Regions from separate parts of the Williamsia sp. MIQD14 genome, predicted to be linked through region 1. Evidence: predicted binding sites of a transcription regulator. Region 1 holds the regulator's gene; each other region holds the start of a gene.
The links. The regulator LexA, encoded in region 1, represses DNA repair genes until DNA is damaged. The targets are predictions, from matches to a motif close to CGAACANNTGTTCG.
Positions count from the first base shown of each region.

Region 2: the regulator LexA is predicted to act here: its motif matches at 3,482-3,495, upstream of ACQ7HM_RS04795 (DUF222 domain-containing protein).
Region 3: the regulator LexA is predicted to act here: its motif matches at 2,740-2,753, upstream of ACQ7HM_RS00665 (DUF222 domain-containing protein).

Region 1 is NZ_JBPFDG010000005.1:463,031-469,124, reverse strand. Features, by position in the region: gene ACQ7HM_RS19635 (phosphoenolpyruvate--protein phosphotransferase) at 135-1,874, shown strand; gene ACQ7HM_RS19630 (SDR family NAD(P)-dependent oxidoreductase) at 1,897-2,760, opposite strand; gene lexA (transcriptional repressor LexA) at 2,847-3,527, opposite strand; gene ACQ7HM_RS19620 (LysM peptidoglycan-binding domain-containing protein) at 3,731-4,222, shown strand; gene nrdR (transcriptional regulator NrdR) at 4,346-4,846, shown strand; gene hrpA (ATP-dependent RNA helicase HrpA) at 4,784-6,094, opposite strand, start outside.
Region 2 is NZ_JBPFDG010000001.1:1,122,597-1,128,690, forward strand. Features, by position in the region: gene ACQ7HM_RS04775 (septum formation family protein) at 1-1,209, shown strand, start outside; gene ACQ7HM_RS04780 (metallopeptidase family protein) at 1,247-1,597, shown strand; gene ACQ7HM_RS04785 (histidine phosphatase family protein) at 1,623-2,270, opposite strand; gene pheA (prephenate dehydratase) at 2,270-3,208, opposite strand; gene ACQ7HM_RS04795 (DUF222 domain-containing protein) at 3,534-4,991, shown strand; gene ACQ7HM_RS04800 (DUF2470 domain-containing protein) at 5,100-5,855, shown strand; gene ACQ7HM_RS04805 (CPBP family intramembrane glutamic endopeptidase) at 5,884-6,094, shown strand, end outside.
Region 3 is NZ_JBPFDG010000001.1:130,303-136,396, forward strand. Features, by position in the region: gene ACQ7HM_RS00650 (heme/hemin ABC transporter substrate-binding protein) at 1-675, shown strand, start outside; gene ACQ7HM_RS00655 (FecCD family ABC transporter permease) at 723-1,766, shown strand; gene ACQ7HM_RS00660 (heme ABC transporter ATP-binding protein) at 1,763-2,542, shown strand; gene ACQ7HM_RS00665 (DUF222 domain-containing protein) at 2,792-4,252, shown strand; gene ACQ7HM_RS00670 (beta-xylosidase) at 4,673-5,860, shown strand; gene ACQ7HM_RS00675 (non-ribosomal peptide synthase/polyketide synthase) at 5,885-6,094, opposite strand, start outside.

The DNA of each region.
Region 1 (6,094 bases):
GATATGTTGACAAGTCAAGCTTTTCTTGTAATTTGAGTCACAGAGCAACACCGCAATGACAATCACCTCGTCGCGAGTCCCCCGGGACGTCTCGGCGGATGATCGGCCGAGACGCAACGATCGATAGGCACCCCATGGCTCCCCACGCGACAGCGAACGACCTCTCCACGGTGGACGTGACCACGTCCACCGACCCCGCGGCTCCGACGGTCCTCACCGGGACACCGGTGGTGTCCGGGGTGGCCTTCGCGCCGGTGATGTGGCCGGGTGAGCGACCCGCGCTTCCCGGCCCGGGAACCCCGCCGGCGGATGTCGAGGCCGAGTGCGCGCGGTTCGTCGCCGCGGCGGCGGCCGTCGCCGACCGTCTACGCGCCCGTGCCTCGGCGGGCACCGGTGTGGCGTCGGAGGTCCTCTCGGCCACCGCGGCGCTCGCGCAGGACCGCGGCTGGATCTCCTCGGCGGAGAAGCTCATCCGCGCCGGATCGCCCGCCCCGAACGCGGCGGTCGACGCCACCGAGCAGTTCGTCGCCCTGTTCACCAAGCTCGGTGGTCTGATGGCCGAGCGCGTGACGGATCTGCTCGACGTCCGAGACCGGGTGCTCGCCGAACTCGCGGGCGATCCCGAACCCGGTCTGGCCCAGCCCGACCACGAGGTCATCCTCTTCGCCGACGACCTCGCCCCCGCCGACACCTCCGGGCTCGACCCCGCCCTCGTGCGCGGCCTGGCCACTCGTCTGGGCGGACCGACCAGTCACACCGCGATCATCGCCCGGCAGTTGGGGATCCCCTGCGTCGTCGCCGTCGGCGCGCTGACGTCGGTGGCCGCGGGCACCCCGGTCATGCTCGACGGCGAGGCGGGCACCGTCACCGTCGGCCCCGATGCCGAAGCCGCCCGCGATGCCGTCGCGCGCTCCCGCGACGCAGCCGAGCTGGTGTCACGGTGGAGCGGACCGGGACGTACCGCAGACGGTCTCGACGTGTCGATCCTCGCCAACGTCCAGGACGGCGTGTCCGCCCGCGCGGCCACCGACTTCCCGGTGCAGGGAGTCGGTCTGTTCCGGACCGAGCTCGCCTTCCTCGATCGGGCGAAGGAGCCCGACGCCGCCGAGCAGACAGCGCTCTACCGCGAGGTCATCGAGGCGTTCGTGCCGACCGCGGGGGAGCCCGACGCCAAGATCGTGATCCGCACCCTCGACGCCGGCTCCGACAAGCCACTGCTGTTCGCCGACAACGGAACCGAGGCCAACCCCGCCCTCGGTGTGCGTGGTCTGCGCGTGGCCTTCGGCAATCCCGGTCTGCTCGACCGGCAACTCGACGCCATCGCGGCCGCCGCCGAGGCGACCGGGTCGTCCCCGTGGGTGATGGCGCCGATGGTGGCCACCGCGACCGAGGCGCGCGACTTCGCGGCGAAGGTGCGCAACCGCGGCCTCGTCGCCGGCGTGATGATCGAGATCCCCTCGGCCGCACTGTTGGCGCCGTCGATCCTCGCCGAGGTCGACTTCGTGTCGATCGGCACCAACGACCTCACGCAGTACACGATGGCGGCCGACCGCATGTCCGCCGAACTGGCCTACCTCACCGATCCGTGGCAGCCTGCCGTTCTCGCGCTGATCCACATGGTCGCCTCGGCGGGCTCGGCGACGGGCAAACCGGTCGGTGTGTGTGGCGAGGCCGCCGCCGACCCCCTGCTCGCCTGCGTGCTGGTGGGCATGGGCGTCACGTCACTGTCGAGTGCGCCCGCGGCCGCGGCCGGGGTGGGCGCCGCGCTCGGCCAGGTCACCACCGAGCAGTGCCGGGCCGCGGCCAGGGCGGCCCTGGCGACCGCGGATCCCGCAGACGCGCGCGTCGCCGCCGCGGCGGCCCTCCACGGCTGATCACGTCGCGGATCGGCTGACCTCACCGCCGGTGCGCGCGGTCCTCCACCTCGCGGACGAGGCCGATCATGGTCGTGTCGCGCTGCAGCGCGGCGTCGGAGAGCGGGTTGACGATGCCGCGCAGCGCAGCCACCGGGATCCACCGCCGCGGGACCTGGATCCGGGGTGACCTGGTCTCGATGCCGTCGGCGACCGCGAGCCCCACACGGCGGGGCTTGATCGGTGTGAGGAGCGGCCGCGGGAACGCCCGCTTGATCAATGCGGTGGCGAGCTCGTCCTTGCCGAAGGCGACGTCGGCGATGGGCGTGGCGACCCATCCCGGGTACAGCACCCCGGCCGTCGCACCATGGGCCGCCAGCTCGCTTCGCAACGCCCGACCGATCTGCTCCACGGCAGCCTTCGACGCCGCGTAGGGCGCATTCACCATGCCGTTGAGGTAGGCGTACGTCGACGAGGTGATCAGGACGTGGCCGCGCGCCTCGATGATGTGCGGCAGCGCCGCGCGCACGGTGTTCCAGACGCCCATCAGGTTCACGCCGATGACCCGCTCGAACACGCCGTCGGCCACGCTGGCAACGGTGTCGGCCGAATCCCCGCTGGAGATACCGGCATTGGCGAACACCACATCGATCCGGCCCCACCGATCCACGGCGCGATCGACCGCGTCGGAGAGATCCGCCGGGACCGTGACGTCGGCTTGCGCGGCGAGCACGCGTTCGGGGTCGAGTCCGCGCACGGCGTCGTCGACAGCCGACTGCACGAGGTCGAGTGCGACCACCCGGGCCCCGCGACGATGCACCTCGCGGACGACCTCACGTCCGATGCCGCCGGCGGCACCGGTCACCACGACCACTGCCCCGTCGAGGACCAATCGCTGTGCGCCCATCACGTCTCCTGTCGTCCACCCCGAGCGGGGGAACCAGTGTGACACGCGGCGTGGTCAGATGGCTTCTGCGGGGTGTGGGCGGGCGATCAGAGGCGACGCATGACGGTGACGACCTTGCCGAGGATGGCCGCCTCGTCACCGGGGATGGGGTCGAACTGTGGGTTGTGGGGCATGAGCCACACGTGTCCGTCAGTGCGTTTGAAGGTCTTCACCGTGGCCTCGCCGTCGATCATGGCCGCGACGATGTCGCCGTTGTCGGCGACGTTCTGCTGGCGGACGACCACCCAGTCGCCGTCGCAGATGGCGGCGTCGATCATCGACTCGCCGACCACGCGGAGGAGGAAGAGCGCGCCGTCGCCGACGAGTTCGCGGGGGAGCGGGAACACCTCTTCCACCGCCTCCTCGGCGAGGATGGGCCCGCCGGCCGCGATCCGACCGAGCACCGGGACGAAGGTCGGCGTCGGGAGCGACAGTGCGTCGGAGCCGCCGCCGTCGCCGGGATCGGCGTCCTGGACGTTCACCGCGCGGGGGCGGTTCGCGTCGCGTTTGAGGAAGCCCTTGCGTTCCAGGGTGCGCAGCTGGTGGGCGACCGACGACGTGGAGTTGAGGCCGACCGCGTCGCCGATCTCACGGATGCTCGGGGGATAACCGCGCTCGCGGACCGACGCACGGATGACCTCGAGGACCTTCGCCTGCCGGGGGGTCAGATCGGCCTCGCTGATCGGGCCGTCGGCGAACTCGGTGGTGGTGACGGTGGTGTCGGACACGGTGTCCCTCCTGTCGCGGCCCCGCTCCCGACCGGTCTGTTCGAACGGTTCGGACGACGCGCGGACCTGCTGTCACCTGGGACAGTAGTGCAGCGGATAACAACTTTCAAACATTTGTTCGACCGTGTCGGGACATTGTCGGAGCCGCGTGATACAAATCGAACACACGTTCACTCGAACGTCTGGTCGATGAGGAGCACGTCATGAATCAGACTCTCACGCGTCACAGCAGCACCACCGCCCACACGGGGTACCGCCCCTCCGGGAGCACCGTCGAGCGCGCGCCGCGGCCGGCGCAGCGCCCTGTGCCCGCTCGCCGGCGGCCCTCGGGTCGGCCGGTCGATGCACGCCCCGCCGGTGTGCTGTGCGCCGACGGACGTCGTCACGCGCCGGTGTCGCGTCGGCCCGCACCCATCGGATGGGGCGCGGCGATCGTCGCCGGCATCGCTCTCGCGGTCGCCGTGTGGGCGGTCGTGCTCGGCGGATCGGCCGCCACCGAGTCGACGGCCGCCCCCATCGCCGGGACCTCGGTCGTCCACGTCCGCGGCGGGGAGTCGTTGGGTGAGCTCGCCGCGCGCGTCGCCCCGGACCGGTCGACGTCCGCCGTGGTCGCCGACATCAAGGAGCTCAACCACATGAGCGGATCGGCGCTGACCGCCGGCCAACCGCTGCTCGCCCCCCTCTACCGGAACTGACCGGTGTGTGACGCTCGACCCGGGTCGGTATCCTCGCGACCGTGGGTCCACCTCGGACCCTGTGACGCCACGGGGCTCGTCCTCGACGCGCGTCGCCCGCGGATCAGGTTCGAGGACACGTCGATGCACTGCCCCTTCTGCAAGCACGAGGACACCCGAGTGGTCGACTCGCGGGTTGCCGACGAGGGACAGGCCATCCGCCGCCGCCGTTCGTGCTCGAACTGCGGTCGCCGGTTCACCACCGTCGAGAGTGCGGTGCTCGCCGTCGTGAAACGCAACGGGGTCACCGAGCCGTTCAGTCGGGAGAAGGTGATGCTCGGCGTGCGCCGCGCCTGCCAGGGCCGCGCTGTCGACGAGGACCGGTTGCGGCTTCTGGCCCAGCAGGTCGAGGACGCCGTGCGTGCCTCCGGATCGGCCGAGATCCCCAGCAACGAGGTCGGATTGGCCATTCTGGGACCCCTGCGCGAGCTCGACGAGGTCGCTTACCTTCGCTTCGCCTCGGTGTACCGGTCGTTCGAATCGGTCGACGATTTCCAGCGCGAGATCGACGACCTGCGGGCGTCACCGTCGCGCGCCGCCACCGCCTCCGTCGGTGCCGCCGGCGAGCCCGTCGATCGCCCGTAGGATCCGCTGCTCCGACACCGGGTAGGCGGGTCTGATCCGCTCGGCGAACAGCCCGATGCGTAGCTCCTCCACCATCCAGTGGATCTGCTCCCCGAGGGCGACGCGCCGTGCCGGTGTCGCCCGCTCGACCACCTCCGCCCACCGGTCGAGAACACGATCCAGCGTTTCCATGGACCGCGCATCGGTCGCCGTCGCGGCGGGCAGTCTGCCCAGCCGCACCAGGATGGCGTCGAGGTACACCGCCACACGCGCTCGGTGTTCGGCATCGGTGGCGCCGATGAACCCGTCGAACACCAGATCGTCGAGTTGTCGGGTCACATCGTCGACGGCCGGAGCCGCACCGAGCCGATCGAGCTCGGCGCGGATCGGCGCGACACGGGTCAACACATCGGCCGCGGCCGCGAGGGCGGCACGGGCCACCGACGGGGCGTCACGAGCGACGGCGGCCCGTAACGCCGCGAAAGCCGCCGGGTCGCGCACCTGTGCGGTCGGCCCCGTGAGATCGCCGATCGCCGCCCGCGTGCAATCGCGCAGCAGGTCGTCGATCGAGCGGTAGGGACTCTGCGACAACGCCAGGCGCGCCGCGACCGGCAACTGACCGGCCGCCGAGGGCTTGAGCGCGGGGATCGAGATCTCGAGCAGGCGTCGGATGGCGCGGTGCGTCTGCCGTTGCGCCTCGGCTGCCGTGGTCGCGACAGCACGTACGACACCACCGTCGACCACCATCAGGTAGGGATGACTCGTGACCTGCTGACCGGCAACGGTTTCGACGACCGATGAGGCGATGGTGCCGATGCCGGCGGCCGTCCACTCGGTGATCGGTGTCGGCGTGGGGGCCGTGGACCCAGCACCCCGGAGCGCGCGGGAACCACCGCCGGACGGCACCGACGGACCGGAGCCCCCGACGAGTTCGCGGAGTCCGGCGAGCGACTCGGCGGTGGCGACGACCGATCCGTCGTCGGCGACCGCCGCGTACGTCATCCGCAGGTGGCGCGGCAGTGCCGCCGGATCGAAATCGTTCGGTGACACCGCGACCCCGGTCTGGCGACCGACCTCCCGGGCCAGCCCGACCGCGACCGGTTCGCTACGAGGGGTGAGCGCCGCCATCGCCGCGGCCCCGACATCGGCGGCGGGACCCAGGCGACGCCGCACCGATTTCGGCAGACTCCGCACCATCGCCACGGCGAGCTCGGTACGCAACCCCGGGACCAGCCAGTCGAAACCCGACGGACGGACCCGTGGCAGCAG
Region 2 (6,094 bases), on a different contig from region 1:
TTCGACAACACGGATCCGGCCGAGAACGAGTCGACCGGTGACGCCGCGCCTGACGACGCTCCCGAGGGAACGGATCACGATCTGGCCCCCGAGCCCGAGGACGCCCGCGCACCGCAGGACACGGTGACCGCCGGACCGGCGACAGGTCGAACCCGATGGCTGACCGCGCACCCGATGCGCACCGTGCTCGGGGCCGTCGTGCTGGGCGCCCTGGCCGCGGCGGCGATCGTCGCGGCGATCGGTGGGTTCTCCGACGCCGGATCGATCGACCAGACCGCGATCGGCGCCGAGGCCCGCGGCCCGCAGGCCAACGCGTTCAACCGCTCGACCCCCGGGACGTGCCTCACCTGGCCGCAGAACGACCCGAGCCGCCCGTCCGCCATCGGGTGCGGCGGGTCGCATTTCTTCGAGGTGGCCGGGGTCGTCGACCTGACGGCTGTCGCGGCGAATCAGTTCGGTGACACCGCGCCCTGGCCGAGTCGCGAACAGTTCGTCGCGCTGCGCGAGCAGTACTGTCCGAACCAGGTGAACTCGTACCTGAACGGTCGTTTCGATCCGAACGGGCGCTTCTCGGTCGGCATGCTCTACCCCTCGCAGCGTCAGTGGGACGACGGCGAACGCACCCTGCGCTGCGGCATCCAGGCGGCCGATTCCACGGGTCGTCTGCAGCCGTTCCTGGGTCGTGTCGCCGATCTCGACCAGGCGCCGCAGTGGCCGATCGGCACCTGCATCGGCATCAACCTGCAGTCGCGGCAACCCACCGATCCGGTGAACTGCGCCGAGCAGCACGCGTTCCAGGTGACCGGGCTCGTGGGCCTGGCCGAGCAGTTCGGTGCCCCCGGCGCGGGCAAGCCCTGGCCCGACCTCGCCACCCAGAACCGCTTCCTCTCGGGTGTCTGCCCCAAGATGACGACCGGGTTCTTCGGCACCCAGAAGGCGTTCACCGACACCACGCTCAACGTGCAGTGGTCGACGATCAGCCAGGTCAGTTGGCTCTCGGGCAGTCGCACCGCGGTCTGCTACGTCGGTCTGCCCGACCGTGGCGGATTCGCGACTCTCGTCGGCGACGGCAAACCCAACCTCCTCATCAACGGCAAGGTGCCGGTGCCGCCGCCGGTGGAACCGCCCGGTCGGCTCAACCCGACCCCGGTCCCGCTGCCGCAGGGCATCTCCCCCAACCCGACCGAGGTCCCGGCCCCCGAGGGCTGACGACCATGAACCTGCGAGTCGCGAACGGACCCGTGCGATGACGGTCGAGATGTCCGATCGGGAGTTCGAGGAGCTGGTGTCGGACGCGCTCGACACCATCCCCACCGAACTCACCGACGCCATGAGCAACGTGGTGGTGCTCGTGGAGGGCCACCACCCCGACGAACCCGACCTGCTCGGGCTCTACGAGGGCATCGCGCTCACCCAGCGCGACACCACCTACGGCGGCGCCCTGCCCGACACCATCACCATCTACCGCGAGCCGCTGCTGTCGATGTGCACCGACCGCGACCAGGTGGTCGCCGAGGTCGCGATCACGGTCGTCCACGAGATCGCGCATCACTTCGGCATCGACGACGCCTGGTTGCACGCCCACGGGTGGGGCTGAGACCCGCAGCGTGAATCGGCGGCGCTCAGCCCATCGGGTCGACGGTGGCGGCGCCGACCGGGCGGACCGGGTCTACACCACCCCAATGGACACAGGTCCAGGCGTCGTCGCGCCAGAGGAGTTCGATCGACCCGGTGTTGGGTAATCCGTGCTCGAGGGCGAACTCCGGGTCGACGCCGCAGAGATGCGCCGCGACCAGTCGGATCGCGGCCCCATGACTCACCACGTACACGTCGCCGGGCGCGTCGGCGTGGGCGTCGCGCAGTGATTCGATCACCGGGACGTACCGACGCAGCAGGTCGTCGAGGCTCTCGCTGTTGCCGACCCGCCGATCGGTGTGACCGGCGAACCAGTCGGCGATCAGGTCACGGAACGCGCGCACCGAGTCGTCGTCGTTGCGGTCCTCGAGGTCGCCCACCTGCACCTCGTGCAGATCGTCGACGGACCGGGCCTCGATCCCCCACACCGTCCCGATGAGTTCGGCGGTCTCCCGAGCACGCCGTGCGACCGAGCTGTAGAGCGCGGCGGGACCTGCGTCGGGGCGTTCGAGTCCGAACAGAACAGCCTGTCGCGCACCGAAATCGGTGAGACCCGCGCCCGGGGGCCGGGTGTCGAGGCGCGCCATCACATTGGAGGTCGTCTGCCCGTGCCGCACCAGGTGCAACGACCCCATCAGTGCTCACCCCGGCGCAACGCCTCGACCCATCGCAGCGAGTCGGAGTGGTCGGGTGACGCCGCGCCGGTCGCACGCTCGGCGGGCCACGACCCCAGGAAGGTCACCTTCTCGGCGAAGGCGTGCAGTCCTGCCAACCCGTGTCCCATCAGAGGGTCGTCGATGTGTCCGGAGGCGTCGAGGAAGAAGTGGTAACCCGCCGAGTGGCGTCGTGGTCGTGATTCGATTCGCATCAGATCGATGTCGCGCGTGGCGAATTCGCTCATCGCCCGCACGAGCGACCCCGGGACGTCGGGCAGGTTCAGGATCACCGCGGTCCGGTCGCGACCGGTGCGCGCCGGGACGGGCGCCGGTCGCCCGATCAGCACGAAACGTGTGGTGGCGTCGGCCGCGTCGGCGACGTTCTCGGCGAGGGCGGTGAGGCCGTGGTTACGGGCGGCGAGAGCCGTCGTCAACGCGGCGTCGGCGCGACCGGCCGCGACATCGGCCGCCGCGGCGGCGTTCGACGAGGACGGGATGACCGTCGCCGACGGGAACAGTCGGCGCAGGCTCTCCCGGGTCTGACCCTCCGCCACGGGATATGCGGCGATGGTCGCGATGTCGTCACCGGCCCGGCCGGGGGCGGCAGCGACGGTGAAGGCGATGTCGAGAACCGTCTCGGCGAGAATCTGCACGCCGTCGCCGGCGGCGAGCGCGTCCATCGTCGCGGGTACCGCACCCTCCACGGAGCTCTCCATCGGGACGCACCCGTGGCTTGCGGCACCCGACCGGACGGCCTCGATCACGTCACCCGGGCTCGACTGCGTGGAACGCTCCGGATCGGTCCAGCCGACGCGGTCCATCAGACGATCGAGGGCCATCTCGGTGAACGTCCCCGCCGGACCGAAATACGCGACCGCGCCGGAAGGCTCGGGCAGCAGCGGACGAAGGTCGGACACATCACGAGCCTAGTCGACGTCGTTGCCCGCAACCGGAAGACTGTACGACCGACCGGGACGGGCTGCGCTGACCGCGCGAAGGCGGCCGGGCGAGTGGTCGTGCTGACTGTGTGGAAACGGGCGTCGAGTGTGCTCACCGCCCGGCGTGAGCCGACGACGAGACAACGCACACTCGACGACCGGCTTCCGCACCGTCAGCGGTAGTAATCGCAATCAGAACAGCGAAATACACCAGCGTTCAACACTATTCACTGAATTTAACCTCCCAGGTTTCGAACATCCGTGCTAACCTGGATGTACAGAACCACCTGGGGAGGGGCCGTTCGTGAGTGATCTCATTGCGAAATACGCTGCCCTGCAATCCCTCGTGAAAGAGATCGCCGACGAGACCTCAGACGCCTACGACGACGAGACAGTCGCACAACTGGCGATCACCCACGAAACCGCTGTCCGCCAACTCCAGTCCACCGGTAACCGCCGCATCCTCGAGGTCTCCGACCGCGACGCGCACCGCACTGTCGGGTGCGTGACCCTGACCGAGTTCCTACAGACGAAACTGCGCGTCACGCAACCGAAGAAACGTCTCAAAGAAGTGCAGGCCCTCGAGTCGATGCATGCGATGACCGGCGAGAAGCTCCCACCGGTGTGCCCGAACACCGCTCGGGAACTCGCCGCCGGTTCGATCGGCCCCGACCACGTCCACGCCGTACTCGACGTGATGGCCAAGATCCCCACCGCGATCGAACCCGAGCACCGCGCCTTCGCCGAGCAGACCCTGGCCGAGTTCGCGACCACACTGACGCCGAAAGAGATCGCCGCCGCGGGCGTGCGGATCCTCGCTCACCTTGATCCCGACGGGACCCTCACCGACGACCGCGATCGTGCCCGGAACCGGAACCTGAATCTCGGCTGCCAGGACTCGCAGCTGATGTCGAAACTCACCGCCACGTTGGATCCGATCACCCGCGCATTGTTCGACGTCGTACTCGCCAAGTGGGCGGCGCCCGGCATGAACAACCCGGACGACGACCAGTCACCCCGCGGCGATCATTCCGATGTGGATCCAGCCCTGCTGCGGGACGCTGCCGATCGGGATTGCCGCTCGCAGTCCCAACGCAATCACGATGCGCTGAAAGCTCTACTCGACGCCGCAGTCAACGGCGGTCTCCTCGGCGGGTCACATCGCGGACTGCCACCGCAGATCATCGTGTCCATCACCGACGCTCAACTGCGTGAGCACGCCGGAATCGCACGCACCGCCACCGGCAGCGATCTGCCCATCTCCGACGTGGTCAAGCTCGCCGCAAACGCCCAGACCCACCTCGCCGTGTTCAGCGACGTCACCGACGAGCCGCTGTTCTTCGGCCGGTCTCGTCGGCTGGCATCGCAGTCGCAACGGTTGATGGCCTTCGGGAAGTACAAGGGTTGCAGCAAAGACGACTGCCCAACACCGTTCGCGCACACCGAAATGCACCACGCCGAAAACGACTGGGCCGACGGCGGCCTCACCGACTCGACCCACATGGCACCCGCATGCGGCCCCCACAACCGGACCGTCGGCACTGAACCGCACCAGTGGACCACAGAGAAGATCACCGACGGCCCCGACAAAGGCCGCTACGGCTGGCGACGCAACACCGACCCACCCCATGCTCTCCGCGCCAACCACCTGCACCGTCTCGACGAACTTCTCGAGCGATACCGGAACCCACCTGATACTCCGGCGCCGAACATGCGCTTTGACATCACCTGGCCGCACGACATGGTCTTCGAGGCGGCGTGACGGGTCGCGTTTCGAGAGATCGGCCGCCCTGCTCCTCATGAGACGCTGATTTAGGTTAGGGTTACCTTAACCACGTCTCGACGAGCTCCCGCCAGAAGAGGATCCGCCATGGCAACCACCGTGACCGACCGCCCGACCGACGCCGAGGCGATCCGCACCGCGTGCATGCACGTGACCGCCGCGATGGTCGCCATCGAAGGCGCCGAGCCGTCGCCGGTGACGATGGTGCACCTCTTCGACGGGCAGGCGTTCGTCCTCATCGGCTCCGACACCGACGCCATGGCCGCCACCCGGGCAGGCTCCGACGGAGTCCCGGCGATGATCGAGGTCACCGACTGCGCACCCATCGAACTCCGCGAACGCGTGCGGTCGCTGATCTGGCTCAACGGTGTCCTGCACCGGGTGCCCGCCGACCTCGAGCGCGACCTCGCCATGGAGATCGCCCTCGAACATCCCGCCGACGAACTGCTCGACCTCGGCCACGGGTTCTCGATGCTGCGTCTGCAACTGACCGGCGCCGTCATCGCGACGTCGACCGGCGCGGCCGCGGTCGCCGCCGACGAACTGACCCGCGCCACGCCCGACCCGTTCTGGCAGTACGAGGCCGACTGGATCGCCCACCTCGACTCCGACCACTCCGACGTCATCGAACAACTCGTCCGCCGCCTGCCGCGACACCTGCGGAACGGTCGTGTGCGACCGCTCGGCATCGACCGCTGGGGCATCCGCTTCCGGGTGGAGGGCGAGACCGGCGACCTCGACACCCGCCTGTCGTTCGACCGCCCCGTGACCGACGTGATGGCCCTGTCCCGGGCCCTGCGCGCGCTCGCCGGCTGCCCCTACCTGAACAGCATCACCGACTGAGCACAGGCGGCGTCTCTATCGTGGCGAGGTGCCCTCACCCATCCGAACGCTGCTGACCCCGGCGCGACCCGCCGACGTCGAGGTGGTCACCGACCGCACGCAGCGTCGGCTCATCGGTGCCGAAATCAGCATCGTCGTCATCCTCACCTTCGGGCTCTCCGGCGCGTACTCGGCGCTGTCACTGCTCGAGGCGGAGCTGCGGTCGGGGGGCATCGGCAACAGCACGGTCGCCCTCAACC
Region 3 (6,094 bases), on a different contig from region 1:
ATCCCGGTGGTGACCACCGGCGGTACCGACGCGAACGCCGAGGCGATCATCGCCCTCCGACCGACGGTGGTCCTGACCGACGCCTCGTTGCCGTCGGCGAACGTGCTCAGCGGTCAGCTCTCCGCCGCAGGCATCCCCGTGGTCACCGGCACCCCTGAACGCACGGTCGCCGGGACCGACGCACAACTGCGGTCGATCGCCACCGCACTGGGGGTCCCCGCGGCCGGTGACGCCCTCGCCGCCCGCACCGACGCGCAGATCGCGGCCGCCCGCGCCCTGGTCCCCCGCGACGCCGACCGGCCACGGATCGCTTTCGTCTATGCCCGCGGCACCGGCCTGCTCATCCTCGGCGGCCCCGGCTCGGGTGCGGACTCCCTCATCGACACCGTCGGCGGTGAGGACGCGGGCACCGCGGCCGGCCTCACCGACGCGTTCACCTCACTCACCTCCGAGGGGCTCATCAAGTCCCGGCCCGATGTCCTGCTGATGATGACCGACGGCCTGGCGTCGGTCGGTGGCGTCGACGGGCTCGAGAAGATCCCCGGCGTCAGCGAGACACCGGCGGGGCGTGACCGACGCATCGTCGACATGGACGACGGTGAGCTGTTGTCGTTCGGGGCGCGCACCGGCGATGTCGCCGTGGCGCTCGCTCGCACCCTCTACGGGCGCTCGTGAGTCCCGCTCTCGCCGAACGGCTTCGCACGGTCCGCGGCGGGAAACGCGTGCCGACACTGCGCCGGGTACCGCTCGCCGTCGTCGCACCGGTGGGTCTGGTGGTCCTCGCGGTCGCCGTGGTCGTCGCCGCGGGTATCGGACAGAACCACATCCCGCCGCTGCAGGTGCTCGGCTCACTGCTGCACCACCTGCACCTCGCGATCGGCCCGCTACCCGACCAGGTCGGCGAGAACACCCTGTGGAACGTCCGACTGCCGCGGGTGGTGTTGGCGCTGCTCGTCGGCGCCGCTCTCGGATGCGCGGGCGCGGTGCTGCAGGGTGTGTTCGCCAACCCCCTCGCCGAACCCGGGGTGATCGGGGTGTCGTCGGGTGCTGCCGCCGGCGCGTCGGGGGTGATCGCCGTGGGCGGGCTCGGTGTCGCCGGTTACGCGGTCGCCGGTGGCGCGTTCGCCGCCGGACTCGCCACCACCGGGATCGTCTACCTGTTGTCGCGATCGGCGGGGCGTACCGAGGTCGTCACGCTGGTGCTGACGGGTATCGCGGTCAACGCCTTTGCCGGCGGGTTGATCGCGTTCTTCACGTTCAGCGCCAGCCCGACAGCACGCGACCAGATCGTGTTCTGGCAGTTGGGCAGTCTCAATCGGGCGACGTGGGATCAGGTGTACCTGGTGGTCGGACTCGTCGTGGTCGGCATCGCTGCGTCGCTGACGATCGCCCGCCGGATGGACCTGCTGGCGCTGGGCGAGTACTCCGCGCGTCACCTCGGCGTCGATGTCGAGGGGCTGCGACGTGTGGCCGTCGTCATCGTCGCCGTGCTCACGGCCGCCGCGGTGTCGTTCTGCGGCATCATCCTGTTCGTCGGTCTCGTGATCCCGCACCTGATGCGCATCGTCGTCGGCCCCGCGCATCGGGTGCTGGTGCCCGCGAGCGCCCTGGCCGGTGCGATCCTGCTGGTCCTCGCCGATCTCGCCGCCCGCACACTCGTCGACTACGCCGATCTCCCGATCGGCATGCTGACGGCCCTCGTCGGCGGTCCGGTGTTCCTCCTGCTGTTGCGCCGCACCCGTTCCCGTCAGGGCGGATGGGCATGACGGTCGCACCGCTGATCGGTGCGGAGTCGGTGTCGGTCAGCCGATCCGGCCGGCCGGTCCTGCACCACGTGGATCTGACGGTCGACGCCGGCGAGGTGCTGTGCATCGTCGGTCCGAACGGCGCGGGCAAGTCGACGCTGCTCTCGGCGCTGGCCGGGTCGGTGGCGCTCGACGCGGGACGCATTGTGCTGCAGGGTGACCCGATCGCGCGCCTGTCGACCCTCGAGCAGGCCCGTCGGCGCGCCGTGCTCCCGCAGGACCACGTGGTGGGAGGAACGTTCAGCTGCCGAGAGGTCGTGCAGATGGCACGACATCCGTGGAACCGCACCCCCGCCAACGCCGACGATGAGACCGCCGTCGCCGACGCCATGACGCAGTGCGATGTCGTCGACTTCGCCGACCGCCCGTTCGCGACGCTGTCGGGCGGCGAACGTGCGCGGGTGGCACTGGCGCGGGTCCTCGCCCAGCAGACGCCGGTCCTGTTGCTGGACGAGCCGACCGCCGCGCTCGACCCGCACTTCCAGGAGACCGTCATGGCCCTGGTCACCGAGCGTGCCGCCCGCGGTGACGCCGTCGTCGCGGTCGTCCACGACCTCACGATGGCCGCGGCCTACAGCGACAGCGTGGTGGTGATCGCCGACGGTCGCGTCGTCGCGAGCGGACCGCCGCGATCCACCCTCACCGCCGAACTCCTCACCACCACATACGGTCTGCCGATGACGGTGTCGCTCATCGACGACCAGCAGGTCATCCTCCCCCACCGCCCCCAGCGCTGACCAGTCCACAGTCGCGCTGGCTGTGCTGACTGTGTGGAAACGGCCGTTGAGTGTGCTCACCGCCTTGCGTGAGCCGACGGCGAGACAACGCACACTCGACGACCGGCTTCCGCACAGTCAGCGGTAGTAGATCGCAACCAGAAGAGCGAAATACACCAGCGTTCAACACTATTCACTGAAATCAATCGCCCATCCCTCGAACATCCGTGCTAACCTGGATGTACAGAACCACCTGGGGAGGGGGCAGCGGTGAGTGATCTCTTGGCGAAATACGCTGCCCTCGAGCAACTCTTGGACCAGGTGGATGATTCCTCCTCCGACACCTACAACGAGGCGACCGTCGCCGAGGTAGCGATCCGTCACGAACGCATCACCCGGCGGATGGAGGCAATCGGTAATCGCCGCATTCTCGAGGTCTCCGACCGCGATGCGCACCGCGCCGTTGGATGCGTGACCCTCACCGAGTTCCTGCAGACGAAACTGCGCATCACACAACCGAAGAAGCGTCTCAAAGAAGTACAGGCACTCGAACCGATGCACGCGCTGACCGGCGAGAAACTCCCACCGGTATGCCCGAACACCGCACGAGAATTGGCCGCAGGTTCGATCGGCCCCGACCACGTCCACGCAGTGCTCGACGTGATGGCCAAGATCCCCACCGCGGTCGACCCTGAGCACCGGGCGTTCGCGGAGAAGACGCTGGCCGAGTTCGCCACGACGCTCACGCCGAAAGAGATCGCCGCTGCAGGGGTGCGGATCCTCGCTCACCTCGATCCCGATGGAACCCTCACCGACGACCGTGACCGAGCACGGAATCGGAAACTCAACGTCGGCTGCCAGGACAGCCAGTTGATGTCGAAGCTCACCGCGACGCTGGATCCGATCACGCGCGCCTTGTTCGATGTGGTTCTCGCGAAATGGGCGGCACCCGGCATGAACAACCCCGACGACGACCAGTCACCCAAGGGCGATCACGGCGACGCCAATGCAGAGCTGCTGAAACAAGCGGCTGACCGTGATTGCCGGTCGCAGTCCCAGCGCAATCACGATGCGCTGAAAGCCCTCCTCGACGCCGCCGTCACCGGCGGACTCCTCGGTCAGTCGCATCGCGGACTGCCGCCACAGATCATCGTCTCGATCACCGACGCCCAATTACGTGAGCACGCAGGCGTCGCACGCACCGCCACCGGGACCGACCTCCCAATCTCGGAGGTCGTGAAGCTCGCCGCAAACGCGCAGACCCATCTCGCGGTGTTCAGCGACGTCACCAACGAGCCACTCTTCTTCGGCCGGTCCCGGCGCCTCGCCTCACCCGCGCAACGGCTGATGGCGTTCGCGAAATACGGCGGCTGCAGCAAAGACAACTGCCAGGTCCCGTTCGCCCACACCGAAATGCACCACGCCGAACAGGACTGGGCGGACGGCGGACTCACCGACTCGTCGCACATGGCACCCGCATGCGGACCGCACAACCGGGCCGTCGGCAACGAACCCCACCAGTGGACCACCGAGAAGATCACCGACGGACCCGACCGCGGCCGCTACGGCTGGCGACACAACACCGACCCACCCGACGCCCTCCGCGCCAACCAGCTACACCGGATCGACGAACTCCTCGAGCGGTACCGGAACCCACCTGAGGCCGTCCTTGCGTTGAGTCGGGCGTTCGACATCACCTGGCCGCGGGCTCACCTTTACCCGGCGGCCTGAGCTGTGGTGGTGTCTTACCGCCGCTGACTGTGCGGAAAGCCTTCGCCGAGTGTGCGTTGTCTGCTTGTCGGCTCGCGTGGAGTGGTCAGCACACTCGGCTCGACTTTCCACACACTCAGCACCACCGACTTTTCACGCGACCGGAACGAGCGGATGTCCGTTCTTCAGTATCCAGAAGTGGTCACGAAACGCTCTCGGATCGGCTCAGTTTCGGTCACCGGCGCCGATATGTGCTGTGACTGATGTGACTATTGCTTTCGTTCGAGAAGGTTGTGGCCGGTGTGTTCGGGGGGACTGGGCCACCACCTCTGCAGTAGACGCCCATGCAGCCGCACCGGAGAGGTCCCCATGTCCACTGCACGACCCGCTCGTTCTCGCCGCTCCCTTGTCGCCCGGGCCGCCCTTATCGTGGCGTTGACCGTGGGCGCCGCAACCGTTCTCGTGCCGACCGCACACACCGCCGCTCCCTCGACGTGTCAGGGCTCAGCCGCCAAGGGACGCGTCGGCGTCTCGCCGGGCGCAGGCATCCTGGGCCTCAACGACTCCGACCTCACCAGGGAACTCACTGCCGCCCGCGACGCCGGCGTCGGGCTGGTCCGCGTCGACGTCGACTGGTCGGTCATCGAACCGCAGCGAGGCGCCCGGACGTGGACGTCCCTCGACCGCGTGGTCAACAAGATCACCAGCCTCGGGATGTGCCCGACGGGCGTCGTCGCCTACACCCCGCGATGGGCGCAAAACTCTTCGGACAACCCCACCGACAGCCACTTCCGGCCCGCCGACCCGGCGACCTTCGCCGCCTTCGCCAAAGACGCCGCGATCCGCTACCAGAACTCGATCGGGATCTGGGAGATCTGGAACGAACCGAACCTCAACATCTTCTACAAGCCGGCACCCGACACAGCCGGTTACGGCCGCTTGCTCTCGGCGGCCTCGGCGGCGCTGCGCACGCTGTCGCCGGCGCCCACGGTGATCAGCGGCGGACTCGCGCCGGCGGTCGACAACGGCCGCGACATCGCACCGCTGACCTTCCTCAAGGCGCTCTACACCGCCAACCTGAAGAACACGTTCGACGCGGTCGCGGTGCACCCGTACACCTTTCCCGCACTGCCCAACGATCCGTCGACCCGCTCCTACAGCACCTTCCAGCGGATGTGGGACATGCACGACTTCATGACCGCAAACGGCGACGGCGGCAAACTCCTGTGGATGACCGAGTCCGGCGCCCCCACCGGCACCAACTCGGTCGCCGTGAGCGAGGACGTGCAGGCCCAGACGATCCAGATCCTGCTCGCCTCGGCACGCGACACCGCCTGGGTCGGACCGGCTTTCATCTACAACATCCGTGACACCGGGACGAACACCAACGACATCGAGCAGAACTTCGGGTTGCTGCGCAACAACTTCACGCCGAAGAAGTCCTATCAGACCGTCAAGGACTTCACGGCTGCGAGCACTCCCCCGTCCACCTCGACCCCGCCCAGCACCTCGACCCCACCCAGCACGTCGACACCGCCCAGCACCTCGACCCCACCCAGCACGTCGTCGCAGCCGACCACCCCGGTGGCCTCGACCCCGGCCACGGCCCCGCAGTTCGGGAGCAGCTGACCCGGCCGAGTCGGCGGGGTTCGGTCAGTCGAGTCGACGAGCGATCTCGGGCCCGATGACGCGCAGCGATGCGGTGTCGGCCATGCCGAGGTGGTGGGTGTCGACGTCGACCGCGGTGACCGTACCGGTGACGTACGGGCGCCAGCTCTCGCCCACCGCGACCGGATCGTCCTTGTCGGCGGTGGCGACGAACACCAGCATCGATCCGTCGAACACGTCGGGCCGGTGCGCGGC